2 regions of the Chromohalobacter sp. 48-RD10 genome follow, and region 1 is predicted to be linked to the other one. Evidence: predicted binding sites of a transcription regulator. Region 1 holds the regulator's gene; the other holds the start of a gene.
The links. The regulator sigma-54, encoded in region 1, starts transcription at its own class of promoters, with help from an activator protein. The targets are predictions, from matches to a motif close to TGGCACNNNNNTTGCTNT.
Positions count from the first base shown of each region.

Region 1 (15,227 bases):
GGTCCAGCCGAGGCTGTAATTGCTTGTGATTGGGGCTCATGGGGAATCGGCATCCTTTGTCGATTCTTGGGCGAAGCGTAATTCTAACATCGCTTCGGGCAGGCGCGAACGCTGTTCGCTAATCAAGCATCTTCCTCGAAGCGTGACTCGAACAAGGTGGTGAGGGCCTTGAGTACCTCGTCGGCGTCGTCGCCCTCGGCTTGAATGTCGAGTTCGGTCCCGCAGGGGGCTGCCAGCATGAGCAGTGACATGATGTTGGTGGCATCCGCTTCACGCTGACCATGGAACACACAGACGCGCGCCGCATAAGGTTGGCAGCATTGCACGAGCTTGGTCGCGGCACGTGCGTGGAGGCCGCGCTTGTTGGTGAGTTGCAGCCTACGACGCGGCATCGCCATCCTCCGGCAGTGCGGCTTGCACGCCCAATTCGCGATGGCGTAGGCGCACTCCACTCATTTGTGTCGCAAAATACCGAGCCAGCCCTTCGATCAGGTATACCGAGCGGTGCTGGCCACCGGTGCAGCCGATCGCGACGGTCAAATAACTACGATTGCTGGCAACATAGGCGGGGAGCCAGCGTTCCAACCACTGACGTATATCGTCGGCCATGGCGTGAACGTCGGGGTAGGCTTCGAGAAACGTGACGATTTGAGAATCGCGACCGTCGAAACCGCGTAGCTGAGGGTCCCAGTAAGGGTTGGGCAGGCAGCGCGCATCGAACACCATGTCGGCATCCAGCGGGACGCCGCGTTTGTAGCCGAATGACTCGAACGTCAAGGTCAGGTGTCGGCCGCTATGGCGTGCCACCTGCTCGGCGATGCGGCCACGCAGTTCGTGTACCGACAGGTTGGAGGTGTCGATGACCAGATCGGCGATATCGCGAATCGACGAAAGGTAGGCTTGTTCCTGTTCGATGGCCTCGGCGAGCGTCATTTCACTGGTTCGCGTCAGCGGATGACGACGGCGCGTCGCCGAGTAGCGTTCCAGTAGTATGCGCGAGTCGGCGGTCAAATAAACGACCTGGCACTGAATGCCTCGGGCGCGGATCTCTTCGAGCAGCACCGGGAAGCGTCTCAGGGCATCGGGAAGATTGCGTGCGTCGATACTGACCGCGATATGCGTGCGTGACGGCGGGCCTTCACGTAGCTCATCGATCAGGGGTGCCATGAGACTGGCCGGCAGGTTGTCGATCGCGTAGTAGCCGAGATCCTCGAGTGCTTGGAGGGCAATCGATTTGCCGGAGCCGGAACGGCCGCTGATGATCACGAGCTGCATGAGCGCCCCTTGTGTTGCGCGAGTATCAGTATGCGCGGATGTCAGTTTGCGCTGGTGTCGTGCTGGCGGATGGCCTCGATCAGAGTGTCGTAGAGCTGTCGTTGAGTCTGTGCCTGGCGTAGTTTGGTGCGAATGGCGCTATCGTTCATGATGGCGGCAACCTGGGCAAGCAACGACAGATGGGCATCGTCGGCTTCTTCTGGAACCAGCAGAACGAAGATCAGGTCGACGGGGTCGCCATCGGTGGCATCGAAGTCGATGGGCTCCTGCAGGCGTAGAAAACCGGCAATCGGCTCCTTGCAATGCGGATTGCGCGAATGCGGGATAGCGACACCATTACCGATACCGGTGCTGCCCAATCGTTCGCGGCCGATGAGACGTCCGAACACTTCCTGGCTATCGAGGCTGGGTGTGTTCTGCGCGATGAAGGTGCTGAAAAATTCCAGCACACGCTTCTTGCTCCCCCCGGCAACGCCGAAGAGTGCGCGTTCGGGGGGTAGGATGCTTTCCAATATCATGGCGAATTAACGGGCACCGGCGCCCTGAGCGCGTGCCTGCACCTTTTCCTTGTGTTTGACGAGCTGACGGTCGAGCTTGTCGGTTAGGGCGTCGATAGCGGCGTACATGTCGTCGCTTTGTGTATCGGCGTGCAGGTCCGCGCCTGCGGCATGAAGCGTGCATGCAGCCAGGTGGCGTTCCTTCTCGATGGATAACGTGACCTGGACGGTAGTGATGTTGTCGTAGTGGCGTTCCAGACGCGCGAGCTTTTCATTGACGTAGTCGCGTAGAGCATCGGTCAATTCGATGTGGTGACCGGTGATATTGGCTTGCATGGCACGCTCCTATTCCATCGGTTGGCACTTCGATTGTAACCCTTTTTAGAGCGCTGCATAGCCCTGGATCAAGGCTGGCTAACGAAGACCGCAGCGAGTCTACGCAGCGTGGCCGATACGTGCAAACTGCCCGCGTTCAGGCGAGTCGCTTGCGCTCGCTGGAGGAAGGTATACCCATCGCTTCACGGTACTTGGCGACGGTGCGTCGTGCGACCGGAATGCTGTCCTGAGCCAGGAGGTCGACGAGCTTGCTGTCGGATAGAGGCTTGCGTGGTGGCTCGTCGCCAATCAATTTCTTCAAGCGTGCACGAATTGCCGTGCTGGAATGGGCGTCGGTTTCGCCTTGCCCCCCGACGTGGCTGGAAAAGAAATACTTGAGCTCAAAGACGCCGCGAGGCGTATGAATGAATTTCTGCGTGGTCACGCGGGAGATGGTCGACTCGTGCATGTCTACCGCGTCGGCGATATCTGCCAGGATCAACGGTTTCATGGCTTCCTCGCCGCGTTCGAGGAAGTCGAATTGGCGTGCCATGATCTCTTGGCCCACGCGCAGCAAGGTGTCGTTACGGCTCGAAAGGCTCTTGAGCAGCCATTTGGCTTCTTGTAGATGCTGCTTGAGGAAGGTGTTGTCGTCGCTCTTGTCGGCGCGCTTGATGAGTGCAGCGTAATCCGGTTGGATACGTACGCGGGGCAGGGCCTCGGGATTGAGCTCGATGCGCCAATCCTGTCGGATGCGCCGCGCGATGAGGTCGGGAATGACATAATCGTTGCTGCTGTCCTCGAAGGCGAGGCCGGGGCGCGGGTCGAGGGACCGAATGAGGGCGATGACGTGGTCGAGCTCTTCATCGTCGAGGCGCAAGCGTCGCTTGAGCAACTTGCGGTCGTTGCCTGCGAGAGCTGCGAGGAACTGGCGTACCAGCCGCTTGGCCTGGGTTATCAGCGGCATGTCTTCAGGGAGGGCGCCGAGTTGCAGCAACAGACACTCGCGTAGGTCGCGGGCGCCTACCCCAGTGGGATCGAACTGTTGTACGCGCATCATGACGTGTTCGACATCGCCCACCTTGAGCCCCGAAAGGCCTTGGCCGCGCAAACCGTCAACAAGCTCGTCCAGGGGCAGGGTGAGATAACCGTCGGCCCCCATGGCATCGATCAGGCCTTCGGCAATATCATGTTCGCGCGGCGTCATGTCGGCCATGGCGAGTTGCCAGGCCAGATGGTCGTGAAGACTGGTATGCGCGGTATTGCGCTCTATATCGGGGCCTTCCTCGCTACCGCCACCCCCCGTCAGTGAGGGGCCTGAATCCTGGTAGGTATCACTCCATTCGCTATCCAGCGACAGGTTCTCGGGGATGTCGCTTGCCCAATCATCTTCCTGCTGCGTTTCGCTGACCTCGCGTTCTTCGAAGTCCTCCTCGAGCTCCAGCATAGGATTGGAGTCCAGCGCTTGCTGAATCTCCTGTCGCAAATCCAGCGTTGAAAGCTGCAAGAGCTGAATGGCCTGCTGTAACTGGGGCGTCATCGTCAGCTGCGTGCCGACGCGAAGCTGCAAGGTAGGTTTCATGGACATGGAGAATCGATCGTCGCTTCCTGAAACGGTTCTCGTACGTTATCTCGCGACGACGCTACTTGCAAGAATGAAAGCAACAATCATGCCATTTATATAAGCGTGCAGCGGTTCCAGCAGTTTGCGTTTACAATCTGAACTCATGGCCGAGGTAGACGTCACGCACTTTCTGGTTGGCGAGAATGGCCTCTGCATGTCCTTCGGCGATGATCTGACCGTCGCCGACGATATAGGCGTTGTCACAGATATCCAGGGTTTCGCGTACGTTGTGGTCGGTGATCAAGACACCGATATCACGATCACGCAATTGGCGGATGATGCTCTTTATCTCGCCAACGGAGATCGGGTCGACCCCGGCGAAGGGCTCGTCGAGAAGGATGAAGGCGGGCTCGGTGGCCAGGGCGCGGGCGATCTCGACGCGACGACGTTCGCCCCCGGACAGGCTCATGCCAGGGTTGTCACGAATGTGGGTGACGTGAAACTCCTCCAGGAGGCGCTCGAGCTGTGCCTTGCGCGCGGCCTTGTCGAGATCGCGGCGCGTCTCGAGAATTGCCATGATGTTGTCGGCGACCGAGAGTTTGCGAAAGATCGACGCTTCCTGGGGCAGGTAACCGATACCGGCGCGGGCGCGTTCGTGCATGGCCGCATGTGACAGGTTGCGCTCGTCGATGTGCACGCTGCCGGCATCGGCGCCTACCAGTCCGACAATCATGTAGAACGAGGTAGTCTTGCCGGCGCCATTAGGGCCGAGAAGTCCGACAATGCTGCCCTGACGTATGGTCAGGCTGATGTCATGCACCACGCGGCGGCCCTTGTAGCTCTTGGCGAGGTTGGCGGCACTCAGGGTCTTCATGGGCGTCGGGTCCTACCTAACTGGGGTGAGTGAATCACTAAACACGTCACTGCTCGCTATCGCGGGGCGTCAGCGTCATGCGAACGCGCTGGTCGCCATCGCCGTCATCGTCGGAGCGAGCCTGTACCTGGCGGCGGTCGAGGAAGTATTCGACATAGGCGCCATTGAAGGTATCCCGGGCCTGGTGTAGCTCGGCATTGTCGATGAGTTCCACGCGACGCTGGGCGGCATGATAGATCACCGTATCGCCCCAGCCCTTGGCCACCGGCTCGTCCGGCGCTGGCTTTTGCTCGAGATAGGCGCGTTCGCCACCCCCGCCATGGGCGGTGACCGTGGAGACTTCGCCCTGCGCGTTGCGTTCGATCTTCACGCGCGCGGCCGTCAGTTGCATACTACCTTGCTGCATATCGACATCGCCGGTATAGACCGCGGTGCCGGCGTTGTCGTCGAGATCCAGCTGATCGGCGACGATCTCGATAGGCTGGCTGGCATCGCTATCCAGCGCTAGCGCCGTGTGGCTGGCGAGTCCCAGCGCGGCGCATGCCAGTGCCATCGTCAATGGTCGTGTCATCATGATTCGTCCTCGGCAAGCTGTGGATGGTGGCCTCGCACATCACCGCTCAGACGCGCTTGATTGGTGTCGATCCAGGCGTCGAAGCGATTGCCGCGCACGCGCTGTTCATGCTGCCGCAATACGGCCTCGGTGTCACTCCAGGCGTGGCCCTCGCTGGACTTGTAGTACAGCACGTCGGTGTCGAGACGCCAGCCCTGCTCGGGTTGTACGAGCCGGGCATTCCCGGTCAGGGTGAGTAGATCGCGTTGCGGCCCCAGGCTTCCCTTGTCGCCGGAGATGTCCCACTTACGTCCCGCCTCGTCACGCACCTTGGCCTTCGGTGAGTCGGCGCGAATGACATCGTCGACAGGGGTATGCACGAGGCGCGGCGATTCAAGCGTCTGGTGGGGGGTGCCTTGCGCGTTGAAGCGCGTCATGGTGACGCCTTCTAAGTAGTAATCGGGCTCGCCTGCGTCATCGCTGGGGACCGGGCCAGGAGAAGAAGCATCGCGTTGTTCGACGATGGCCAGGCCGATACCAAGGACCACTAGTATCAGCAATAGCCCCAGCCGTGCCCATTTGCGAGAAGACAGAAAAGTCGGCATGACGCGCTTCATCCTTGGCCATCGAGATAGGGTGCGAGGCAAACGTCCCACCGTCCCTGGCAGCTCAGCAAGGCATCGCAAATTTCACGCACCGCGCCTTGGCCGCCCGAGCGCGCGGGAATCCAGTCGGCGTGCGCACGGACGTAATCCGGCGCATTGTTCACGCTCAGTCCGAGTCCTGCGGCGCGAATCGCGGCCAGGTCGGGCAAATCGTCGCCACAATAGGCGATCTCGTCCAGTGGTAGGCCGAGCTGTTCGCACAGGGTGTTGAGCGCGGCTAGCTTATCCTCGCGACCTTGTACGACGTGTGCGATGCCAAGCGCCTCGGCACGCCGGCTGACCATGGGCGACTCACGCCCGGTGATCAATGCCACTGCGATGCCGCTTTGCTGCAGTAGCTTGATGCCGAGACCGTCGAGAATGTTGAAGCTCTTGGTTTCCTGGCCATCGCTTTGCAAGTGTAGCGTGCCGTCGGTGAGTACGCCGTCCACATCCAGGGCCAGGAGTCGGATGCGGCGTGCCTTGTCGCGCCAATCGTCGGAATATGTCATGGGGCTCCTCAAATGACGCCGCTGACCAATAAGTCGTGCATGTGCAGCGCGCCGATCGGTCGTCCGTCGTCGTCGACCACGGCAAGTGCCGTGATACGATTGTCTTCCATGACCTTGACGGCCTCGGCGGCGAGTAGATCCGGCCGGATTGTCTTGCCGCCATGGGTCATGACGTCATCGACGCGCAGACGGCGAAGGTCGTCGTGTTGGTCGAGCGTGCGCCGCAGGTCGCCATCAGTATAAATGCCGGCTAGATGCCCGGCGTTATCGACCACGCAGGTAAAGCCCAGGCCCTGGCGGGTAATTTCCAGCAGAGCGTCGCGTAGCGGGCTACCCAGTGCGACACGTGGCAGGCGCTCGCCATGATGCATGAGATCTTCGACCTTGAGCAGCAGGCGTCGTCCTAGGCTACCGCCGGGGTGTGACAGGGCGAAGTCTTCGGCGGTGAATCCGCGTGCCTCGAGCAGGGCCACCGCGAGGGCGTCGCCCATGGCCAGCGCAGCGGTCGTCGAGGTGGTCGGCGCGAGGTCGAGCGGGCAAGCCTCACGGGCAACGGCGGTATCCAGATGTGCTTCGGCGTGACGCGATAGGGTCGAGCCGGGACGCCCGGTCATGCTGACCAGTGGGGCGCCCATGCGTTTGAGAAGTGGCAATAGCGCCGTGATCTCGGCCGTCTCGCCCGAGTTGGAGAGGGCCAGGACGACGTCACGGGGTGTGATCATGCCCATGTCGCCGTGGCTGGCCTCGCCGGGGTGGACGAAGAAGGCGGGTGTGCCGGTGCTAGCCAGTGTCGCCGCGATCTTGCGGGCGACGTGCCCGGATTTGCCCATGCCGGTGACGACGACACGTCCTTCGCAGGCTAGAAGCAGGCGACAGGCGTGGTCGAAGGCCTCGTCAAGGCGTTCGATCAAAGCGGCGATGGCCTGCGATTCGAGTGTCAGCGTGCGTCGCGCGCTAGCGCGGTAATCTTGCTCGGTAACAGTGTTCATGGTGGTGATTGTTGCCCTTCGCGGCCTTGGGCTCAAGCCTCGCCGACTTCCGGGGAGCGACGAGCGAATTGAGGCGCTCATTAAACGCACTCGCCGAGATTGTTGCAAGGCGAGGCTGGAGGTGATCGCTAGAGTTAGGATACAATGTTCGATAATTATCGAGACGTGGATGAGCGTTACGTGACTGACACGACCCTGGTCGACGTCGAGGGATTGCATTTTTCGCGGGGCGAGAATGACATCTTTCGTGGCGTCGATCTGCGTATTCCCAAAGGCAAGATTACTGCGGTCATGGGCCCTAGCGGTACGGGCAAGACGACGTTGCTCAAGTTGATCGGTGGTCAGCTAGTGCCGGATGCGGGACGTGTGTGCATCGATGGAGAGGATGTGCATGGCTTGTCTCGCCGTGCGTTGTTTCGGATGCGGCGGCGCATGGGCATGCTGTTCCAGAGCGGCGCGCTGTTTTCGGACCTGAGCGTTTTCGAGAACGTGGCCTTCCCACTGCGCGTGCATACCGACCTGCCGGAGGCCATGGTACGCGATATCGTGCTGATGAAGCTTCAGGCGGTGGGCTTGCGCGGTGCGCACGACTTGCCGCCGGCGGAGCTGTCCGGCGGCATGGCTCGGCGCGTGGCGCTAGCGCGTGCGGTGGCGCTCGATCCCGAACTGGTGCTTTACGACGAGCCTTTCGTCGGCCAGGACCCGATTTCAATGGGCGTTCTGGTGCAACTGATCAAGACGGTCAATCAAGCGTTGGGGCTTACTGCGGTCATCGTCTCGCACGATATCAAGGAGACGCTTTCCATCGCCGATTACGTGTATATCATCGCCGACGGCCAGGTCATGGCCCATGGCACGCCGCAAACGCTGGATGTCAATCGCGATGCGCGCGTCAAGCAGTTCGTTCATGGCGAGCCCGATGGCCCAGTACCATTTCATTACCCGGCGCCCGATTTTTATCGCGATATCCTGGCCACCAAGGGGGAGCGTCCATGATTCGTCCTATCGCGTCGCTGGGTCGGGGGACGCTCGATGCGCTGAGTGCCTTGGGCCGGGCGGCGATGTTCCTGGCGCAATCGGTGTTGGGCATTCCTTCTCGAGAAGGATGGCACCTGTGGCTGCGTCAGATGCATTTCATCGGTGTCATGTCGTTGGCGATCGTGCTGGTATCGGGACTCTTCATTGGCATGGTGCTGGGTCTGCAGGGCTACACCATCCTGGTCGATTTTGGCGCCGAGGATGCGTTGGGGCAGATGGTGGCGCTGTCGCTGCTGCGTGAACTCGCGCCGGTGGTGGCGGCGTTACTGTTCGCGGGGCGCGCAGGGTCGGCGCTGACGGCCGAGATCGGGCTCATGAAAGCGACCGAACAGCTGACCAGCATGGAAATGATCGGGGTCGACCCGCTGCGGCGCATCGTGGCACCACGCCTCTGGGCAGGGTTTATCTCGATGCCGTTGCTGACCGTGGGCTTCAGCGTGGTCGGCATCTGGGGCGGCTATCTGGTCGGCGTGCAGTGGCTGGGCGTGTTCGATGGCTCCTACTGGAGCAATATGCAAAGCAGTGTCGCGTTCGTCGACGACATTCTCAACGGCATGCTCAAGAGCGTGGTGTTCGGTCTCGTCGTTACATGGATTGCGGTGTTTCAGGGATATGACCTGATCCCGACGTCGGAAGGCATCTCGCGGGCGACGACCCGCACGGTAGTCTATTCGTCCCTGGCGGTGCTCGGATTGGATTTCGTGCTGACCGCGCTGATGTTTGGAGAACTTGGATGAAGCGCAGCAAGATGATGGAGTTCGGCGTGGGGCTGTTCGTCCTGGCCGGGATTCTGGGCATGGTGTTTCTTGGCTTGCGAGTCAGTGGCATCAGCCTTGGCGTACCGCAGGATACATTCACGCTGCAGGCCAATTTCGCCAATATTGGCGGACTCAAGTCAGGCTCCAGGGTTGCCATGGCAGGCGTGACCATCGGGCGCGTCAGCGACGTCGAGCTCGATACCGAATGGCTCGATGCCCGCGTGACCATGGAGCTGGACGAGGATCTCGAGGGCAAGATCTCACGCGACAGTACGGCGTCGATTCTCACCTCGGGGTTATTGGGTGAGCAATATGTCGGCCTGAGCGTGGGGGGCGATCCTGAGATGCTCGAAGAAGGCGACACCATCCGCGATACACAGCAAGCGCTGGTACTGGAACAATTGATTCAGCAGTTCGTGTCGAACATGACAAGCGAATGAGCCAAGGAGGTTCCCATGACATCAAGGCAATTCACTCCCCGGCGCTCCAGTCTTTGCGCACTACTGCTGTCGGTCCTATGGTGCGTGGCATTGACGGCGCAGGCCCAGCAAGCCCCCCAGCAGTTGATCGAAGACAACGTGGCCGCGTTGATGCAAAAACTGGATGGGCGCAAGGATTATTACGCCTCGCATGAAGGCGAGCTCGAGTCGCTGGTCGATGACAGCCTCGATGATGTGGCCGATTTTCGCTATATCGGTGCCAGCGTCATGGGCCGATATTTCAGTAATGCCTCGCCGGAGCAGCGCTCGCGTTTTGTTAAAACGTTTCGCAAGACGCTGATCGAGACGTATGCCAAAGGGCTGGTGACATTCGATTACCGTGACATTCGGGTGCTCGATCATGATAGCGAGCGGCGCTACGAGGATCAGGCTAGCGTCGATATGGAAGTAGTCTCCACCAATGGTGATGTCTATCCCGTGGTGTATACGTTGCACCAGCGTGACGGCGAGTGGCGCGTGATCAATGTCATCGTCAACGGCATCAATCTTGGACTGACGTTTCGCAACCAATTCGATCAGGCCATGCGCGACAATAATCGCGATATCGATGCGGTCATCGATGGTTGGGCGCCGGACGTCGCTACCGATGAGCTCGAAAAAGGCGGTGACGACAACCAATGAATGTCTTGCTCGAGCGTGACGATGCCCGGCTCGAAGTAAGCGACGAGCGTATTCTGAGGGTCGACGGCGAGGCGGATTTCGACAGCGCCGCCTCGCTGGCGGCCAAGGGGCAGGAGTGGTTGCAAAGCTTGCCGCGCGATGCCGAGGTCGAGTTCGATCTGACCGGCGTGAGCTGTGCCAGCAGTGCCGTGCTCAGTGTCCTGCTCGAATGGCTGCGTTGCGCGCAGGCGCATGGCGTGCATATCGTTCATGTGGCCCTATCGCGGCCCTTGGCACGGTTGACGGCCATGGCGGGATTGGATCCCTTGCTTCCCAGTGACGAGACACGGGTGGCTTCGGAAACGTTATGACAACACGGAGCGTCGCCTCCCGGTATTCTGCGTGCAAGCGGGCGTCGCCAACGGCGCCCGTTTTCTTTATCATGCCTGTTTGAAATCCCGACTCAATTACCGCACTCGTGCGTGTCACGCGCGCCGTGCCGTAGAACAGGAGCCAACTCCTTATGCAACCCAGCGACGTCAAGGCCCTACTCGAATCGCGTATCGACGATTGCCAGTTTCATATTCAAGGTGAAGGCTGCAATTTCCAGGTGGTCGCCGTCGGTGACGTTTTTGAGGGGTTATTGCCGGTCAAGCGTCAGCAACTGATTTATTCGGCGTTGTCAGATGAGATCGCCAGTGGCGCCCTACATGCCATCAGTATCAAGACCTACACCCCGTCTCAGTGGGAGCAAGCCCCTGAAAACGCGGGCGTCTAAGCACGGAATTTCATGGACAAATTGATCATTACCGGTAACGGGCCGCTCGACGGGGAAGTATGGGCGAGTGGAGCCAAGAATTCCGCCTTGCCGATCCTGGCAGCGACCCTGTTGGCTGATGAGCCGGTGACTATCGGCAACCTGCCACATCTGCAGGATATCACCACCACGCTGGAGCTGCTGGGACGCATGGGCGTCGAGCCGGTGATGGGCGACAAGATGAGTATTCAGCTTGATGGTTCCCAGGTAACGCAGTGCCATGCGCCCTATGAACTGGTCAAGAAAATGCGTGCGTCGATTCTCGTGCTCGGCCCCTTGCTGGCGCACTTCGGCACGGCCGATGTGTCCTTGCCGGGCGGCTGCGCGATCGGGTCGCGCCCCGTCGATTTGCATCTGCGCGGTCTCGAGGCCATGGGTGCGGAGATCCATGTCGATGGCGGCTACGTGCAGGCGCGATGCGCCGGTCGCCTCGAGGGCGCCACGATCTTCTTCGACACCGTGACCGTGACCGGCACCGAAAACTTGCTGATGGCCGCCACCTTGGCCGAGGGGACGACGGTACTCGAGAACGCTGCGCGCGAGCCGGAAGTGGTAGATCTCGCCGAGTGCCTGATCGCCATGGGCGCTCGGATTCGTGGCCACGGCACGGATACGATCGTGGTCGAGGGCGTGCCGTATCTACATGGTTGTCATTACGATGTCATGCCGGATCGCATCGAAACGGGCACCTTCCTGGTGGCGGCCGCAGTGACCAGTGGTCGCGTCCGGGTACGTAACACTCGCGCCGATACGCTTGAGGCCGTGCTCGCCAAGCTCGATGAAGCCGGGGCCCACGTTGAGGTGGGTGACGGCTGGCTGGAGCTCGACATGCGTGGGCGGCGTCCACAGGCGGTCAATGTGCGCACTGCGCCTTACCCCGCGTTTCCCACCGACATGCAGGCCCAATTCGTCGCGCTCAATTGTGTCGCCGAAGGGTCGGGCACCGTCGTCGAGACGATCTTTGAAAACCGCTTCATGCATGTGCAGGAGCTCAACCGCATGGGCGCGCGGATTGCACTGGAAGGTAATGCCGCGGTGATCACAGGCGTCGAACATCTCTCCGGTGCGCCGGTGATGGCCACTGACTTGCGGGCGTCGGCGAGCCTGGTCATTGCGGCCATGATGGCGGAAGGCGAAACGCAGGTGGATCGCATCTATCATATCGACCGCGGTTACGAATGCATCGAGGAGAAGCTGCAATTGCTCGGTGCCAAGATTCGCCGCGTCCCCGGTTGATCGGCGGTTTCATTCTCGCGTTCCGCCATGGTGGCGGAACGCCAAGTTCAATAGATGTGCCAACATCATGTCAAAGCAACTGATTCTGGCCCTGTCCAAAGGGCGCATACTGGAAGAAACGCTCCCGCTGTTGGCTGATGCGGGCGTAGAGCCGGCGGAAGATTTCGGCAAGAGTCGCAAGTTGCTGTTCGATACCAATCTTCCCGATGTCAAATTGGTCGTGATTCGCGCCGTCGATGTGCCGACGTACGTGCAACTCGGTGCCGCCGATGTCGGTGTGGCGGGCAAGGATACCTTGCTCGAGCACGGGGCCGAAGGGCTGTATGAGCCTCTGGATCTGGAAATATCGCGCTGCAAGTTGATGACGGCCGGCGTGGTCGGAGCGGAACCGACTCATGCGCGGCGGCGGGTGGCCACCAAGTTCGTCAATGTGGCGCGTCGTTACTATGCCCGGCAGGGGGTTCAGGCCGAGGTGATCAAGCTCTACGGTGCCATGGAGTTGGCGCCTTTGATGAATCTGGCCGATGAAATCGTCGACATCGTCGATACCGGTAACACCTTGCGCGCCAATGGCATGGAGCCGCGTGAATTGATCGACGAGGTCAGTTCGCGACTGGTGGTCAACAAGGCCTCGATGACGATGAAACATGATCGGCTCAAGCCGCTGATCGAGCGTCTGGGGCGCGCGGTCGAATCGCGGCGCGGTGAGACGCAGGCGTAAGAACACGAGAGGGCGAGATGACTGACAATGTCATGAATGTGGCGCGTCTGAGCACCACACAAGACGATTTCGAGACACGTCTGACAGCGTTGCTGGCGTGGGAAGGTGTCTCCGACAAGCAGGTGGCCGAAAGCGTCGAGGAGATCATCGATGCCGTGCGTTCGCGCGGCGACGCCGCAGTGGTCGAGTACACCAATCGCCTGGATCGCATGCAGGCGCGTGACATGAGTGAATTGACGCTGGACGCGGCGCGGTTGCGCGAGGCCTATGAGGGCCTGCCGGAGGCACAGCGTGAGGCACTGGCGCACGCTGCCGAGCGCATTCGCCTCTACCATCAGCGTCAGAAGCCTGAGTCATGGCAGTATACCGAGGCCGATGGCAGTGTGCTGGGCCAGAAGGTCTCGCCGTTGGATCGCGCGGGTATCTATGTGCCGGGTGGTAAGGCCGCGTATCCGTCCTCGGTACTGATGAATGCCATTCCTGCACATGTTGCCGGGGTGCGCGAAATCGTCATGGTGGTGCCTACGCCAGACGGGGTGCTCAATGATCTCGTACTGGCGGCTGCGCATCTGGCCGGTGTCGATCATGTGTTCACCGTGGGAGGCGCCCAGGCCGTGGCGGCTTTAGCGTATGGTACTCAGAGCATCCCGCGTGTGGACAAGGTCGTCGGGCCGGGCAATACCTACGTGGCCACGGCCAAGCGCGCGGTGTTCGGCCAGGTGGGGATCGACATGATCGCCGGGCCTTCCGAGATTCTGGTCGTGACCGATGGTGAGACCGATCCCGAGTGGCTGGCCATGGATCTGTTCTCGCAGGCCGAGCACGACGAGGATGCTCAGGCGATTCTCGTGGGTTGGGACGCGGCCCACCTCGATGCGGTTCACGCCGCTATCGAACGTTTGCTGCCTACCATGGAACGTGAGGCGATAATCCACGAGTCACTGGCGTCACGCGGCGCCTTGATCCAGTGTCGTGATCGCGAAGAGGCGCTGACGATCATCAATCACATTGCGCCCGAGCACCTGGAGCTTTCGGTCGACGACCCTGAGTCAATGGCGGAAGGCGTACGTCACGCCGGAGCTATCTTCATGGGGCGTTACACGGCGGAAGCGTTGGGCGATTACTGTGCCGGGCCCAATCACGTGTTGCCGACCTCGGGCACCGCGCGTTTCTCCTCGCCCCTGGGCGTTTACGATTTCCAGAAACGCTCGTCGCTGATCCATTGCTCGCCGGAAGGTGCGGCCACTCTGGGGCGTACTGCCTCGGTGCTGGCGCGAGGGGAGTCGCTGACGGCGCATGCGCGTTCGGCGGAGAATCGTCTCGGCGATACCTGACGACGATTAGCGCCCTCCGATCAGTCTTCTCATGCCCTTACTGATGCGCCGGTGGGGGCATGCTGCTTTTGATTACTGCACTTCTGAGGCTTCGGGGCGTTCGCCGGCCGTCAGTGTAATCTCACGTTTTTTACCATCACGCACGATGGTAATGGGGAGCTGTGTGCCGGGAGAAATCTCGGCGATATCGGCCATGGCCTCGCGGGCATCGACGATAGGCTCGCCGTCGATGGACATGAGCACGTCACCCGGTTGCAGGTCAGCCTTGTCGCCTGGGCCGTCGGGTACGACGCTGGCGATGACCACGCCGGTCAGGGTCTTGAGGCCGAATGACGAGGCCAGGTCGGGTGTCATCGCCTGGACATCGATACCCAGCCAGCCACGGATGACGCGGCCATGAGCGACGATCTGATCGAGTACCTGGTGCGCCAGGTTGGCGGGTATGGCGAAGCCGATGCCTTGTGAGCCTCCAGAGCGTGAAAAGATCGCGGTATTGATTCCTACCAGTGCGCCCTCCGCATTGACCAGTGCCCCGCCGGAGTTGCCGGGGTTGATGGCAGCATCGGTCTGGATGAAGTCTTCGTAAGCGTTCAAACCGAGATGGTTACGCCCCGTGGCACTGATGATGCCCATGGTGACGGTTTGGCCGACGCCAAAGGGATTGCCGATGGCGAGGCTTACATCGCCTATGGCGACTTGCTCGGAGTCACTGAGCTGGATGACGGGAAGATCTTCGCTGGGAATCTTGAGCACCGCCAGGTCGCTCTCGGGGTCGGTGCCCACGACCTTGGCAAGTGTCTCACGGCCGTCGCGGAGGGCGACCTGAATCTCATCGGCATCGCGTATGACATGATTGTTGGTCAGTACGTACCCTTCGGCGCTGACGATGACGCCCGAGCCCAGGCTAGAGAGCATGCGCTGACGTTGCGGCATGTCCTTGCCGAAGAACTGCTGGAAAAAAGGATCGGACATCAACGGGTGCTCGCTACGCTCGACCATA
Region 1 covers NZ_JARANX010000002.1:377,798-393,024, reverse strand. The annotation lists gene mgtE (magnesium transporter) at 1-40, opposite strand, end outside; gene OP496_RS04765 (HPr family phosphocarrier protein) at 123-392, opposite strand; gene rapZ (RNase adapter RapZ) at 379-1,275, opposite strand; gene ptsN (PTS IIA-like nitrogen regulatory protein PtsN) at 1,317-1,793, opposite strand; gene raiA (ribosome-associated translation inhibitor RaiA) at 1,800-2,108, opposite strand; gene OP496_RS04745 (RNA polymerase factor sigma-54) at 2,245-3,675, opposite strand; gene lptB (LPS export ABC transporter ATP-binding protein) at 3,800-4,525, opposite strand; gene lptA (lipopolysaccharide transport periplasmic protein LptA) at 4,572-5,099, opposite strand; gene lptC (LPS export ABC transporter periplasmic protein LptC) at 5,096-5,683, opposite strand; gene OP496_RS04725 (HAD hydrolase family protein) at 5,692-6,234, opposite strand; gene OP496_RS04720 (KpsF/GutQ family sugar-phosphate isomerase) at 6,243-7,223, opposite strand; gene OP496_RS04715 (ATP-binding cassette domain-containing protein) at 7,404-8,219, shown strand; gene mlaE (lipid asymmetry maintenance ABC transporter permease subunit MlaE) at 8,216-8,998, shown strand; gene mlaD (outer membrane lipid asymmetry maintenance protein MlaD) at 8,995-9,459, shown strand; gene OP496_RS04700 (ABC transporter substrate-binding protein) at 9,475-10,140, shown strand; gene OP496_RS04695 (STAS domain-containing protein) at 10,137-10,490, shown strand; gene OP496_RS04690 (BolA family protein) at 10,643-10,897, shown strand; gene murA (UDP-N-acetylglucosamine 1-carboxyvinyltransferase) at 10,910-12,172, shown strand; gene hisG (ATP phosphoribosyltransferase) at 12,240-12,893, shown strand; gene hisD (histidinol dehydrogenase) at 12,911-14,227, shown strand; gene OP496_RS04670 (Do family serine endopeptidase) at 14,300-15,227, opposite strand, start outside.

Region 2 (15,227 bases), on a different contig from region 1:
GGGCAGCTACTGGCGGGCGTGCTACAAACGACGCTGAACACGCAAGCAAACGACCCGAGCCGTGAGCTCATAGTGGAGGAAATCATGTCCGAGAAGACCCTCGCCCTGATCGAAGAACACGATATCAAGTGGGTGGATCTGCGCTTTACCGATACCAAGGGCAAGGAGCAGCACGTCACGATTCCGGCCGGCGCCGTCGATGATGAGTTCTTCGAGGATGGCCAGATGTTCGATGGCTCCTCCATTGAAGGCTGGAAGGGGATCAACGAGTCCGACATGATCCTGCGCCCGGAAGATGGCAGCGGTTATCTCGATCCGTTCACCGAAGACGCTACCCTGGTGCTGCGTTGTGACATCATTGAGCCGGCCACCATGCAGGGCTATGAGCGTGATCCGCGCTCCATCGCCAAGCGCGCCGAGGCGTACCTGAAGTCCACTGGCCTGGGTGACACCGCCTTCTTTGGGCCGGAGCCGGAATTCTTCGTCTTCGACGAAGTGCACTGGAACGCCGACATTCAGGGCGCGATGTACAAGATCACGTCCGAGGAAGGCGCCTGGGCGACCGACTCCACCAACGTGGAAGGTGGCAACCTGGGGCACCGTCCGCGCGTCAAGGGCGGTTACTTCCCGGTGCCGCCAGTGGATAGCTTCCACGACATCCGCAGTGCGATGTGCAACACCTTGGAAGCCATTGGTCAGTCGGTCGAAGTGCATCACCACGAAGTGGCCAACGCCGGCCAGAACGAGATCGGCGTCAAGTTCAACACCTTGGTCAAGAAGGCCGACGAAGTTCAGGAAATGAAGTACGTGATCCACAACGTGGCCCACGCGTACGGCAAGACCGCGACCTTCATGCCCAAGCCACTGGTCGGTGACAACGGTTCCGGCATGCACGTGCACCAGTCCTTCTGGAAAGACGGCGCCAACATGTTCGCCGGCGACGAATACGCAGGGCTGTCCGAAACCGCGCTGTATTATATCGGCGGTGTCATCAAGCATGCGCGTGCTCTGAACGCCTTCACCAACGCGTCGACCAACTCTTACAAGCGCCTGGTGCCAGGCTTCGAAGCGCCAGTCATGCTCGCCTACAGCGCGCGTAACCGCAGTGCGTCGATCCGTATTCCGTATACCGCGAGCCCCAAGGGCAAGCGCGTCGAGTGCCGTTTCCCCGACCCGACCGCCAATCCGTACCTGGCATTCTCCGCGCTGCTAATGGCGGGTATCGATGGCATCAAGAACAAGATCCATCCTGGCGACGCGATGGACAAGAACCTCTATGACCTGCCGCCGGAAGAAGGCAAGGCGATCCCCACCGTGGCCGAGAGCCTCGACCAGGCGCTGGAGGCGCTGGATGCCGATCGCACCTTCCTCACCCAGGGTGAGGTGTTCACCGACGAGATGATCGACGCCTACCTCGAGCTCAAGCAGGAAGAGGTCGATCGTCTGCGTATGGCGACGCATCCGGTTGAATTCGACATGTACTACAGCTGCTGATCTCGCACGACAAAACGTGATCACCGCTGACCGAGGCCCCGTCCGATGTGACGGGGTCTTTTAGGTTATGGCGTGTGGTGGCTGAGGCGTGTTGTGGTTGAGTAAAAAAGGTGCGCTAGACTGAGCGTTCGGTATAGGCACTAGGAGAAGGGCATGCGCCAAGGGTGGGCCACCGCGACATGGTTGAAAGGCGCTTGGGCGCTACTCATGGCTGGGGCATTGGGTGTGTCTGCGGCACAGGCGACGCCGGTCTATCGCAGCGTCGATGCGCAAGGCAACGTGACCTTTTCCGACCGCCCGGTAGGAGAGAAGGTGGACGTCGGTACGGTGAACACGATACCTGGCCAGCCGCGCGAGACCAACGATCGCCAGGCGCCGCCGGACGCAGCGATCGAGGCGGAAGCGGATGCCGCATCGTCATTCACCGCTTATCAGCGTCTCACCATTGCGGCCCCTGGCAACGAAGCGACCCTGCCCACTGGCGCGGCGGGCGATACCAAGGTGCGCGTGGCGGTCACTCCCGAACTGCGCGAGACGGATAAGCTGCGCATTGTTCTCGATGGTGAGGTGAGCGGTCCGGCCCGGCATGCGACCACCTTCTCAGTCACCGAACTAGTGCGTGGGGAGCACACCTTGCGCGCTGAAGTCGTCGATTCCGAAGGACGTGTGCGCCAACGTAGTGCTCCGGTCACGCTTTATGTACAACGTGCCAGCGTGTACTTACCCGCCAATCCCAACAATCCCCGCAATACCGGTGGCAGCGGCAGCCAGTGAACTGCTTTGGCGCCTGGCGCTGTATGCCTTCCCCTTTTTGCACTATTTTGGTGCGTAACAGGCTCATGTGCCGATGACTGCACTGCCCTATGCCGGGCGGCGACAGACTGGCGTGCTTCTTGCACTGATAACGTACATGGACGATGGATAATGGATGGGTCATGCCAGAATCTCCTTTGCCACAACATTCGGTCGAACCACTGCATTCGGTTGAACCCAAGCGTTTGCTGGAACACCTGACGACAGCAGTGGTGCTGCTCGATGGCGCCCTGCATGTGCGCTGGATGAATCCGGCCGCCGAGTCTTTGCTGGCGACCAGCCGATTGCGTGTCATGGGCCAGCGGCTGGAAAGCCTGGCGGGCGTCGAGGGCAGTGTCGAGGAGGTGTTGCTCAAGGCGCGTGATGAACTGCATCCCTTCACCCAGCGCGAAGCATCGCTGGCGTTGCCATCGGGCGATTCGGCGACGGTGGACTTCACCGTCACGCCGTTGTCCGCCGATGAACTGCTGATCGAGATCGAGCCACGCGACCGGCTGTTGCGCATTTCCCGTGAGGAGGCGCTGATCGCGCGCCAGGAGACCATCAAGGTGCTCACCCGTGGGCTGGCACACGAGGTCAAGAATCCGCTGGGCGGCATTCGTGGCGCGGCGCAGTTGCTCGAGCGCGACCTGCCCGATCCGCAGCTTGCCGAGTTCACGCGGGTCATCGTCGAGGAGGCGGACCGCCTGCGCGATCTGGTCGATCGTATGCTGGGGCCCAACAGTATGAGCCGCCACGAGCCGCTCAACATTCACAAGGTGCTCGAGCGCGTGCGGACCTTGCTGGAGGCCGAGCATCCGCGCATCGACTACGTGCGCGATTATGACCCCAGCCTGCCGGAGCTGGACGGCGACGAAGCGCAACTGATTCAGGCGGTGCTCAACGTCGCCCGCAATGCCGTCCAGGCGATGGAGGAGCATGGCATCGACGGCCCACGCCTGACCCTGCGCACGCGGGCGCGGCGACAGTTCACACTGGGCGCCGAGCGTCACCGTCTGGTCTGCGAGCTAGGCATCCTCGATAACGGCCCCGGCATCCCTGAGACGCTGCGCGAGACGCTGTTCTATCCCATGGTCTCGGGGCGGGCCGAGAGCAGTGGCCTGGGCCTTTCCATCGCGCAATCGATCCTGCATCAGCACCAGGGCTTGATCGAGTGCGACTCGGTGCCCGGGTGTACCGAATTCCGCTTATTGATTCCGCTTGAGAGCCACCATTGAGGCTCGGGAGGCCCTATGACTGACGCTGCACGTATTGTGATCGTCGACGATGACCGCGCCATTCGCTGGGTGCTGGAGCGCGCGCTGGCTCAGCCGGATCTCGAGGTGCAAAGCTTCGAGCGTGCCGATACCGCGCTGGAACAGATCCTGCGTCAACCGCCCGATGTGCTGCTGACCGATATCCGTATGCCGGGACTCGACGGGCTGGACCTGATGGCGCGCATTCGCGAAAGCCACCCGGATCTGCCAGTGATCGTGATGACCGCGCATTCCGATCTCGACAGTGCCGTGGCGTCGTATCAAGGTGGCGCCTTCGAGTACCTGCCCAAGCCGTTCGACGTCGACGAGGCTCTGGCGTTGGTACGCCGTGGCGTGGCGCATGCCCGCGAGCGGCGTGCGCCAGCGGCGGTGCCGGAAGGCCTGTCGGCGGAGATCATCGGTGAGGCGCCGGCGATGCAGGAGGTCTTCCGCGCCATCGGGCGGCTTTCGCAATCGCATATCACGGTGATGATCAACGGCGAATCGGGGACCGGCAAGGAACGTGTCGCCCAGGCGTTGCATCAGCACAGCCCACGGCATGGCGGGCCCTTCATCGCGCTTAACATGGCGGCGATTCCCAAGGATCTGATGGAATCCGAACTCTTCGGCCATGAAAAGGGCGCTTTCACCGGGGCGACCTCGCAGCGTCGCGGGCGCTTCGAGCAGTCCGATGGCGGTACGCTATTCCTCGACGAGATCGGCGACATGCCCGCCGAGACCCAGACCCGTTTGTTGCGCGTGCTGGCGGATGGTGAGTTCTACCGGGTCGGCGGCCATACGCCGGTCAAGGTCGACGTGCGCATCATCGCCGCGACCCACCAGCACCTGGAGCGCCTGGTCGAGGATGGCCGCTTCCGTGAGGATCTGTTTCACCGCCTCAACGTGATTCGTATCCATCTACCGCGCCTCTCTGAGCGGCGTGAGGACATTCCACGCTTGGCGCAGCACTTTCTGGCCGAGGCCGCCAAGGAGCTCGCCACCGAGCCCAAGGTGCTGACCCAGGAAGCCGAGCAGCACCTCACGCAGCTGCCCTGGCCGGGCAACGTGCGCCAGCTCGAGAACACCTGTCGCTGGCTGACGGTCATGGCATCGGGACGCGAGGTGCTGGTCGAGGACCTGCCACCGGAGCTGCGCGATATCGAGGGCACCGAAAGTGCCGGCGGCGATTGGCGCGGCGCCTTTCGTGAGTGGGCTGACCGTGCTCTGGCGGCGGGGCATACGCATCTGCTCGAGGAGGCAGTTCCGGATTTCGAGCGTATCCTCATCGAGACCGCGCTCAAGCACACCGGGGGACGCAAGGGCGAGGCCGCCGAGCTGCTCGGCTGGGGTCGCAATACCCTGACGCGCAAACTCAAGGTGCTGCTGCCGGCGTTGGCGGACGAATAGTCCAGGCTGCTCGGCTGGGGCTGCAATACCCGCTCTCGACAAGGGCGGGGTAAGCCCGTGCATCTTGTGGCGCGGCGTAATATCCTTCTCCTCCTAACGTCTAATTCGATATGCTTTCCCGCCGGGTCTGCAAGGTGGCGTGTCCGCGGGAGGCATGTCTCATGCGCCAGCCAAGCTGGCCGTGTTCAATCCGACCGTCGTCCTCTATGCGGGCCTTTCGCCCGCGCGCGGTACGGCCGTCGCGTGACAATAGGAGTCTTGAGTGGCAACCCCCTCGCAACACGATCTACGTAACGACTTCCGCGCCCTGTTGGCGTCCGATCAGTGCTTCTTCACCGCTTCGGTGTTCGACCCGATGTCGGCGCGCATCGCCGCAGACCTGGGCTTCGAGGTGGGCATCCTAGGGGGCTCGGTGGCCTCGCTGCAGGTGCTGGCGGCGCCGGATTTCGCCCTGATCACCTTGAGCGAGTTCGTCGAGCAGGCGACCCGCATCGGCCGCGTGACGCGGCTGCCGGTGATCGCTGACGCCGATCATGGCTATGGCAACGCGCTCAACGTCATGCGCACCATCACCGAACTCGAGCGTGCCGGCGTGGCGGCGTTGACTATCGAGGACACATTGCTACCGGCGCAGCATGGGCATAAGTCCACCGATCTCATCCCGCTCGACGAGGGCGTGGGCAAGATGCGTGCGGCGTTGGAGGCCCGCATCGACCCGGCGATGGCGATCATTGCGCGCACCAATGCCGGTCAGCTCGACGATGACGCTGCCGTCGAGCGTGTGTGCGCCTATCAGGCGGCGGGCGTGGATGCCATCTGCCTGGTGGGCGTGCGTGACTTCGATCATCTCGCGCGTCTGGCCGCGCCGCTGGATATCCCGCTGATGCTGGTCACCTACGGCAATCCTGAACTGCGCGATCGCGAGCGCTTGGCCGCGCTTGGCGTGCGCGTGGTGGTCAACGGCCACGCGGCCTATTTCGCCGCGATCAAGGCGACTTACGACTGCCTGCGCGAGCAGCGTGACATCGCCGCCAGCGAGCTGAGCGCGTCGCAGTTGTCCACGCGTTACTCTACGCTGGACGAGTATCGTGCCTGGGCGCGCGATTATATGGATGTGAAGGAGTAAGCGTTACGCTGACGAGCCACGAGCCACGAGCCACGAGCCACGAGCCACGCGCTACGAGCCACGAGCTACGAACTAGAATGCTGCGAAGCCCGAAGCCTGGACCACTGATAGCCGGAGAGTGCGATGACCGCCATGCAATGGGAGCGCTTGCTCGACCCGATGCGTCTCAACGACAAGCACGGGGGCTCGCGCGAGGAGATCGGGCGCAGTCCGTTCCACAAGGATCACGACCGTATCGTCTTCGCCGGGTCGTTCCGGCGCTTGGGGCGCAAGACCCAGGTGCACCCGCTGACCGACAACGATCATATCCACACGCGTTTGACGCATTCGTTGGAGGTGGGCTGCGTGGGGCGCTCGCTAGGCATGATCGTTGGCGAGCAGTTGCGCGAGCGGCTACCGGACTGGATTACGCCCGCCGACTTGGGGGTCATCGTGCAGGCGGCTTGCTTAGGGCACGACATCGGCAATCCGCCGTTCGGGCATGCCGGCGAATACGCCATTCGCGACTGGTTCAAGCGTGCCGAAGCGGAGGGCAGTGGGCTGTTGACTGAGCTTTCGCCGGCCGAGCGCGAGGACCTGCTGACCTACGAGGGCAATGCCCAAGGGTTTCGCATCGTCACCCAGATCGAGTACAACCAGTTCAATGGCGGCATGCGCCTGACCGCCGCCACGCTAGGCACGATGCTCAAGTATCCGTGGACGGTGGAGCGTACCTCGCGGGCCGGCAAGTTCGGCTGTTACCAGTCGGAACGCGAGCAATTGGGCGAGGTTGCCGAGCGTCTGGGCTTGTTGCCGTATGGCGAAACCGCCTGGTGCCGGCATCCGCTGGCGTATCTCGTCGAAGCCGCTGACGATATCTGCTATGCACTGCTGGATCTCGAAGACGGCCTGGAGATGGGCATTCTGCGCTACGACGAAGTCGCCGAGGTACTCATTCAGATCGCCGGGGGCGCGCCGTCGGGCTATGACGACATGCACGCCCGGGGCGTGTCCCAGCGTCGGCGTATCGCGGCGTTGCGCGGCGCGGCGATGGAACGTGCAGTGAACGATGTTGCGGCGGTGTTCGTGCAGCATGAAAGTGCGTTGCTGAATGGCACGCTGGAGGGCGACCTGCTTGAGTTGTGTCATCCCGATTTGGGCTGGGGGGTCGGCACGGCCAAGCAGATCGCCCGTGAGCGTATCTTCCAGAACGAACGCAAGGCCAAGCTGGAAATCGGTGCCTATACGACGCTGGGCATTCTCCTCGAGGCCTTCATCGGCGCGGCGTATGAGTTGCATCACAGCGGTGAATCGTCCTTCAAGCACCAGCGCGTACTGGCGTTGATCGGCGAGAACACGCCCCAACCGTCGTGGTCGCTCTACGCCAGCTATCGGCGCATGCTCGACTTCATCGGCGGTATGACCGACCACTACGCCGTCGATCTCGCCCAGGAGATGGGCGGCCGACTGCGCGGCGAGTGACGCATTCGCCACTCGCCATGCGTGGCGGGCTTACGGCGAGACGCTGCGCAGGCGCTCGGCTAGCCAGGCGCGAGTACCGCTGTTGCCTTCGCGCTCGGCGCGTTCGGCCAGTTGCATGGCCAGCTCGATGTCGTCGGCCTTGAGGGCGGCGTTGATCATCCGCCGATAATCGAAGTCGGGTGCGGAGGCATTGTCGCTATCGCCGCTTGACGGGGATGCCTGTTCGTCGCGCGCAGTGGCGGTATGGGTCTCTGTCGCACTGTCGGCGTGCGAGCGCGTGCCGAGAATCGGCGTCAGCAGGCTGCCGCTGGTCTTGCGGGATTCGTTCTCCAGGGTGACGTTGCCGGTGGCGGTGTGCTCGGCGATGGGGTCGGGCCCGGGGGGAAGCGCGAGACCGCGCACGCGGGCATAGACTTTTTCCGCGCTTTCATACTGCGTCGTGCCCTGGCGTGCGGCGTCGTTGCTGTAGACCACTAGGTAGGCGGCATCGGGGCCGGGGGTAATGTCGAAGGTAGCGCCCAGACGCGCACCGGCGAAACCGTTGGGGCTGAGGTAGTCGAATTTATCGCTGGCGACGCGCTGCGTGGGCTGAAAATCCTCATCGAGAACCAGCACCGTGGGGGCGAAAACCTGATCATTGGCGATGGTGCTGGTGAGCTTGAACGTCAGCGGCTCGCGCGTGCGTGGCAACTCGAACGCTTGGAAGTAGCTGGCCCCATCCGCGAAACGGTGCATCGGGGCCTGTGTGTCGAGCGTCAATGACTGTGACTCGCCGACCGCCAATGACTGATAAGGCAAGGCGGCAAGCGTACTGCAGCAGTCCGTGGCGCGCTCGAGCGCTTGCTGACTTTGCTCCGCCGGCGCCACGGATGTGTCGTCGTGGGGAACCAGCGAGGCACAGCCGGCCAGGCTGGTGAGGGCCAGTCCTGAAAGCAGGATGGCCAGATGGCGTTGTGGCATACGATGAACTCCCGAATGCGAAAAACGGCCCCGTCGCCGATGCGACGGAGCCTCAAGGATCGATACAGCTAACTAGCGTGTCGACGGTCGCTGTTGTGACCGCCGAGCGATCAACTGCCCCACCAGACCTCCATCTGGGCACCGAAGGTCAGGCCGTCGGTGTCGTTGAAGTCGACATTGTTGGGGCCGGCGCCAGCGTCCAATGCGTGTGCCTTGTGATAATCATCCTCATCATTTCGTTGTTGCTGGTAAGCATCGCCGTTCCACTTGGCATAGGTGGCGAACAAGCGAATGGTGGGACGCACCATGGCGCCGCGCCCGGCCGACCACTGCTGAGCGAGGGTCAGCTTGGTGACGTGATGATCGCCGTCGTCATAGCCGACGTCGCTTTGCGGCTCGATATGATCGTAACCGAGCTCTACGGCAGTGCTCATGATGTCGTTCCAGTAATACACCGGACGCACGCCGGCCGAGAACCACTTGCGGCCTGAGTCGTCATCCATATTCTTGTCTTCGTAGATAGCGGTGTAGAGCATGTCGAGCTTGTCCGGCACCAGCCAGACCTGGCCCCAGTCGAGCACGCGCCACATGTCGCCTTCCTGCTCGAGACTGCCCGAGCTCCGGCCGACGGCGTTGCCGTCACTGGTGATGATGCCGTCGGTGGCGTACTGCAGTGCCACGGTGTTGGAGCCACCGAACCAGTTCGACTGGGTATGCTCGATGGTGCCCATCCAGCCCTTGTCACCCTCGTCGTAGTCGACATCTGTCTCGTCGTCGTAATAGTCCTTCTTCCAGTCCGGTGTGGAGGCGCGGCCGTAGTCGACGCCTAGTTGCAGCGAGCCGCCGGGATTGGTGGGAATGTCCGTCAAGCGCACATCGATAGTGTCGTCGGAGAGCCGCTGGTTATCATCAGGTAGGTTGTCGCTATCCGAGCCAGAGCTTCTCACCCAGGCGAGGCTCAGGTTGCCGATCCCCATATCGATATCTGAGATACCCACGCCCGGGCCGGAAAGATCCCAGTAGTAGTAGTCGTTCATATGGATGTCGTGGCGCTTGTAGAAGCGCTTACCGGCCCACAGCGTAGAGCCCTCGGGCAGACCGCTGACGGCGTTGGTGCCGGTGACGTACATCTCGCGCAGGGCGATGTTGTTGCCGTCGTCCTTGAGCGATTCGTCGTCGTTGGCCTGCGAGGTGACGTAGGCGACGCGGCTGGCGAAGTCGAAACTCGTGCCTTACTGATCGAAAAGGTTGGCGCCCAGGCCCAGCTCGGCATAGGTTTCGCACTCGTTACCCAGGCGGTACTTGGCCGGCGCCCCTGCCGCCTTGAAGCAGGTCTGGCTGCCGCCGCCGGCGGTGGAACCGATCCCCGAACGCGCGTAGCCGAAGAAATTGGGGTTGATGTCGGCATGGGCCAGGGCCGGCATGACGCAGGAAGCGCCGATCAGGGCCGCGAGCAGTGGTCTGCGTGTGAACTGGCGTGAGTCTCTCATGAGATTTCCCTTGTAATGTTATTGGTCATGGTGACGTTGGATCGTCTAGTTGTTTGTGAAATGCGGTGGTTCGTGCGCGTCGCTCAGCGAGCCTAGAGGCTCGACGCCGAGGTCGTTGCGCGGGAGTATCGAGACCTCCTGAACGGTGAGTGAACGAGGTGGGCGTGTTCTGGCCCACGCGAAGCGGGTGCGCAGTGGTGTGTCGAAGGTATCGGCATGAGGTCCCCTTGTTGTTCTCGAAACGTTGTTGGTCTCGAAGCGCCGTTATGTTCTAGGCGCGATGGCTGAATGATGCCTGCGTCATTTACGACATTATTAGCATTATGTAGTAAGTTTTCATTTTGACTATGGTATAAACGCCACTAAAGTTTAATCTCTAAACTTAGTCATGAGCCCAAGCGCTGACTTATCAAGGAAATGGCGTTTTTTCGGCGTTTTTAGCTCTAACCGGCCAGTTAGTTCGTTCGATGTTTGGCTAATGGTGTTGAAAAGTTACAAAAAAAGAAGCGTTTGACTGGCAAACGCCGCGAAGCGGACTTTCCGGTAACGCTTCCCGGAAGCCTGTTATTTAGACGGTTAATTGGGGCACATGGGGATGGGCGCGTGAGCGAGTTTACCTGGCTGGATAGCGTCGTCTCGGTGGTGTACATCCTGCTCGTGGCGCTGATCGGCGCGCCAGGATGGGGCTTCGAAGCGGCTAGCTTCATGCTGTGGGCGCAGTCGCTCTCGCAGGTGCACGAGGATGATGTGCCGACTGCGTCACTGCGCTTGGCTGCGGCGTCTCCGTTCTCGGCGGTCGCGGTGACGCGATGATGGTTCTGGGAACGCATGATGGCACGACAGCATTGGCGAGTGACGCTGCGCGAGGTATCGCCGCGTGCGGTGATTCTTGCCCGTGCTCAAGAGTGCAGTGCTATGGGAACTGGGACAGTTGGCCGGAGCGCGCCAAAGCGACGCCTCGGCCTGAGCTGTTCAGGTAGTATCGCGAGAGGGGGTGCCGCGAGATTCGCCACGCTTCATCCGCTGATCGAGTGCCTGCACCACGCGCTGGTGTGTGTCGTCGCTCATGGGCTTGAGCGGGGTGCCGTCGAGTAGGGCGGCAAGCCCTTCGCCGTTGACGACCATCAATCCGTTGGGGGCTTGCTCGATCTCTATCTCCCAGCCGGGCAGGACCAGCACGCCTTGTACGGCGATATCGCCCAGGGAGTGACGAGCCAGCCATTGGCGGCACCAGCTCGCGGCCATCCGTGTGTGCGCCAGGGATTGACGTTCGCGCCAGCCGGGAAAGCGTAGGCGTTGCCCGGCCACTACCACCTGGGTACGGGCCTCGCCCATGATATCCAATGGTGGAGTACGGGCGCTTACCTCGACCACGAATATGCCATGCGGGGTCACTACGACATGGTCGATGGCGTCGCTGTCGGTGGGCACATCGTGGAACACGAAGTAGGGGTGCGCTTCCGGGCGGATCAGGCGCTCCAGCTCCTGACCCACGGCCAGCTCGCAGGCCAGGCCCAGCTTGAGGCGACGAATGCGCTGCACGTCACGAATCAAGCGAAAGCACAGCACCAATGCCAGCAAGGTGGTCAAAAGCCCGTAAAGCGCCCATTCCAGCCAACTGTGATGGCTGGCGAACAACATGCGTCCCATGCCGTAGACCAGCGGCGCCAGGGTGATGATGGGCCCCAGCGCGCCATCCAGGAAGAGTGCGGCATAGGCACGGTCGAGGCGGTCGCGTAGCGACTGTGCGGACTCGCGCAGTGTCCGCCCGTCATAGGGCGATACCAGCGCCCCGTCTTCCAGATGGCGCAGTGCCAGCACCACGAGCGCGGTGGCGCCGAGCGGGGCGAGAAAAATGATCGGCAGTACGTATTCCAGCCAAGCCATCACGGTCATCCTGGTCGAGAACGTGTTACATGAACGCCCATTCTAGCTAGCTTGCCGGGGATCGGCGATGCCGACGAGCGATGAGCGCTTGTCGCGATGCGGGACGCCAGTTGTATCATGGCGCATCGGCTTTGCCCGGGAGATCACGATGTCCGATTCCTCAGCGTCATTATTGGCGACCTTTCTTTCCCGTCATTCGCGGTTGTTCGTGCTCACCGGCGCCGGAATGAGTACCGATAGCGGCATTCCCGACTATCGCGATCAGCAGGGTGCTTGGAAACGCGCGCCGCCGATGACGCATCAGACGTTCATGCACAGTGACATCGCACGTCGACGCTACTGGGCGCGTAGCCTGGTGGGGTTTCAGGCGCTTTCGGAGGCGCGGCCTGGACGCGCGCATCGTGCGCTTGCCACGCTGGAGCGTGGCGGACGCATCGAGCAGTTGGTCACGCAGAATGTCGATGGACTCCACCAGCGCGCCGGATCGCGGCGTGTAATCGACCTGCATGGTCAGGCCGACGTGGTGCGCTGCATGCACTGCGGGGCGACCCAGATGCGCCATGCTGTGCACGCCGCCCTGGCGCGTATCAACCCCCATTGGACGGGCCAGGAGGCGAGTGTCGGGCCGGATGGCGATGCCGACTTGGCGCATGACGACTTCGGCGATTTTTCGTTGCCTTCATGCGCACGTTGCGGTGACGGTATCTTCAAACCCGATGTGGTGTTCTTCGGCGACAGCGTGCCACGCTCCCGTGTGGACGCGGCATTCGCGGCGCTTGAACGCGCCGATGCGATGCTAGTCGTAGGTTCGTCGCTGATGGTCTATTCGGGCTATCGCTTCGCGCGGCGAGCGGCCGAGCTGGGCAAGCCGATGGCCTGCATCAACATGGGGCGCACGCGCGCCGACGCGCTGTTCAGCCTCAAGGTCGAAGCGTCGGCGGGCGAGACGCTGGATGCCGCGCTGCGAACCATGGCCACGCCCCCTGCCGGCGAGGTCGTATCCCAGGCCCCGGCGGCTAGGACGTAGCCGAGTCGAATATCGCGGCGCGTCCGCTCCGCTCGTTTCCGCTCCACACACTAAGGTGAAGCGGGCTCCAGCGTCACGGTCGGTATGCTGCCGGTCTCGCCGTTGAAGACTTCGACGCGCTCACGGTTGAGATGCGTCAGGCGCCCTTGATCGCGAACCTCGGCCTGCAAAAAGTACGTATGCGCCGCCTTGATGGCGCCCTGGTCATATTGCAACGTGACCTCGGGCGCGGGGGTGTCGACGCGTGTATAGCGGCTTTCTGCCACGGTGGCATCGTCGCTATCCTTCAGCGTGACATCGAGAGAGGCATTGTTGGATAGCTTGGGCGGTTGATCGAAGACGACCCGAGCATCGAGCGTGTTGAAATCAGGGCCACTGGCACAGCCCGCGAGGCCAAGCAGCAACAAACCGGTAAATACGGCATGCAGGCTACGCGGCACGTTAGGCAAGGACATGAGAGCCTCCTCGCACAGGAAAAGGGAAAGCAGCCGACGGAGCGTTCAACCGCCCGCCAATTTGACACGATAGCCGCGCGCTTCCAGTTCTGCCTTGAGCGTTTCGCGCTGATCGCCTTGAATCTCGATGATGCTATCCTGGATGGCGCCGCCAGTGCCACAGCGCTGCTTGAGCGCCTTGGCCAGAGGCTTGAGCGCGTCGGCCTTGAGTGGCACGCCTTCTACCAGAGTCACGCCTTTGCCTTTGCGCCCCTTGGTCTCTCGGCGCAGGCGGACTGTCCCGTCGAGGCTTGCCAGGCGTTCTTCCTCTGCCGTTTCGGCACAGCGACATTCGACGAGCGGTTTCCGGCACTCGGGACAAACTTCGCCGTGTTCGGTGGAGTATACCCGTCCACGTAACTGGTCCTGCAGCGATGCCATGCGCGCCTCCTGAATCGATGTGTCGCGGACATCCATGATAACGCGCCATGGCGTGGGGCACGATATCGGTTGACGCCATCCGACGGGCTTAGTGAAGCACGGCTTCCAACTGTTCCAGTTGTGCCACGGCACTGGGGAGATCGCGCATGTCATGCAAGGCGATGGCGCCCTCGGGCGTGGTTTCGCGTTCAGGGAAGCGGTTGATGTGGATCGTGCGCATTCCCGCTGCCAGGCCGGCCGCGACGCCTACATCGGCATCGTCGATGACCACGCAGCGTTCGGGCGCAGCCCGCATCTCGCGCGCGGCATGCAGGAACAGCTCGGGGTCGGGTTTCCAGCGCTCGATGGTGTAGCCGCTATAGAGGCGATCGCCGAAGTAGGCGCGCAGGCCGGTGCTGTCGAGGGCGCGGCGAATCTTGTGTTCGGGGCCATTGGAGGCGACGCAACGTGGATGCTCGGTGAGCCTGTCGAGCGCCTCGCGGATCCCCGGAATTGGTTGCAACTCGGTGCTCATGCGCGTCTGCATGGTATAGCGCATCTCCGCCTCGGCGGCCTCTCGGGCGGCGTCGTCCAAGGCGCCGAAACGGCGCTCCAGCTCAGCGACGATGTTGGCGAATCTGACGCCTCGAAACTCTTCCATGTATTGGGGCGCGGCGAAGGGTAGTCCGGCACGGGTCAGGACATCGGCCATGACATTGGCGAGAAGGGGTTCGCTATCGACAAGGGTGCCATCGCAGTCGAACAACAGGCACAGCGGATGAGACATGGTGGAGCCTCGAGGGCTTAGTGGATGAAACCGTTCATTGTCCCAAATATGGGCAGGCGACGCCCAGTATTGAGAAAGCATACCGAGTTTGCGAACGGCGTTTTTTAAACGCTCTATAGAACTTTAGTTGCCCCCGGCCCTGATGGCAAGGCCGGGGCGACGTTCAAAGCGATTGCGTTGTTATACGAAATCCGGGACTAGCGCTTTAGGGATCATCAATATCAGTTCCGGATACACGATTAGAAGCGCAATAACAGCGATCATGACCGCGAGATAAAGCAGTGTTGTGCCAAGCGCCTTGAGCAGTGGGATGCCGCCGATCTTGGCTGAGATCATTAGGCATAAGCCATACGGTGGGGTGATCAGGCCGAGTCCCAGGGCCATGACGCTGATGACGCCGAATTGGACCGGGTGCACGCCCGCCTGCATGGCCAGCGGCTGGAAGATCGGCGCGAGGATCGCCATCGCGGGCAGAGAGTCCATGAAGGTGCCGATCAGCAACATGACGCTGGCCATGACAATGAGCAGCGTGGTCGGGTCGGTGATGTTGACCCCTTTCATCAGCGACGGCGGAATCTGATAGAAGCTGATCAGATAGCCGAATATCGCCGCACCGACCAGGCTGAATAGGGACAGCGAGCACAAGCGGACAGTTGAAGTCGAAGCCTCCATGACGTTCTTGAGCG
Region 2 covers NZ_JARANX010000021.1:4,873-20,099, reverse strand. The annotation lists gene glnA (glutamate--ammonia ligase) at 85-1,494, shown strand; gene OP496_RS14665 (DUF4124 domain-containing protein) at 1,648-2,268, shown strand; gene glnL (nitrogen regulation protein NR(II)) at 2,430-3,524, shown strand; gene ntrC (nitrogen regulation protein NR(I)) at 3,540-4,949, shown strand; gene OP496_RS14650 (oxaloacetate decarboxylase) at 5,212-6,075, shown strand; gene OP496_RS14645 (deoxyguanosinetriphosphate triphosphohydrolase) at 6,199-7,536, shown strand; gene OP496_RS14640 (MalM family protein) at 7,567-8,496, opposite strand; partial or broken gene OP496_RS14635 (maltoporin) at 8,607-9,920, opposite strand; gene OP496_RS14630 (hypothetical protein) at 10,590-10,799, shown strand; gene OP496_RS14625 (nuclease-related domain-containing protein) at 10,959-11,873, opposite strand; gene OP496_RS14620 (NAD-dependent protein deacetylase) at 12,022-12,900, shown strand; gene OP496_RS14615 (YbaY family lipoprotein) at 12,951-13,355, opposite strand; gene OP496_RS14610 (translation initiation factor Sui1) at 13,401-13,775, opposite strand; gene OP496_RS14605 (HAD family hydrolase) at 13,864-14,541, opposite strand; gene OP496_RS14600 (TRAP transporter large permease) at 14,722-15,227, opposite strand, start outside.
Region 2: a site for sigma-54 is predicted at 2,377-2,394, ahead of glnL (nitrogen regulation protein NR(II)). Genes of this name have one in related genera too.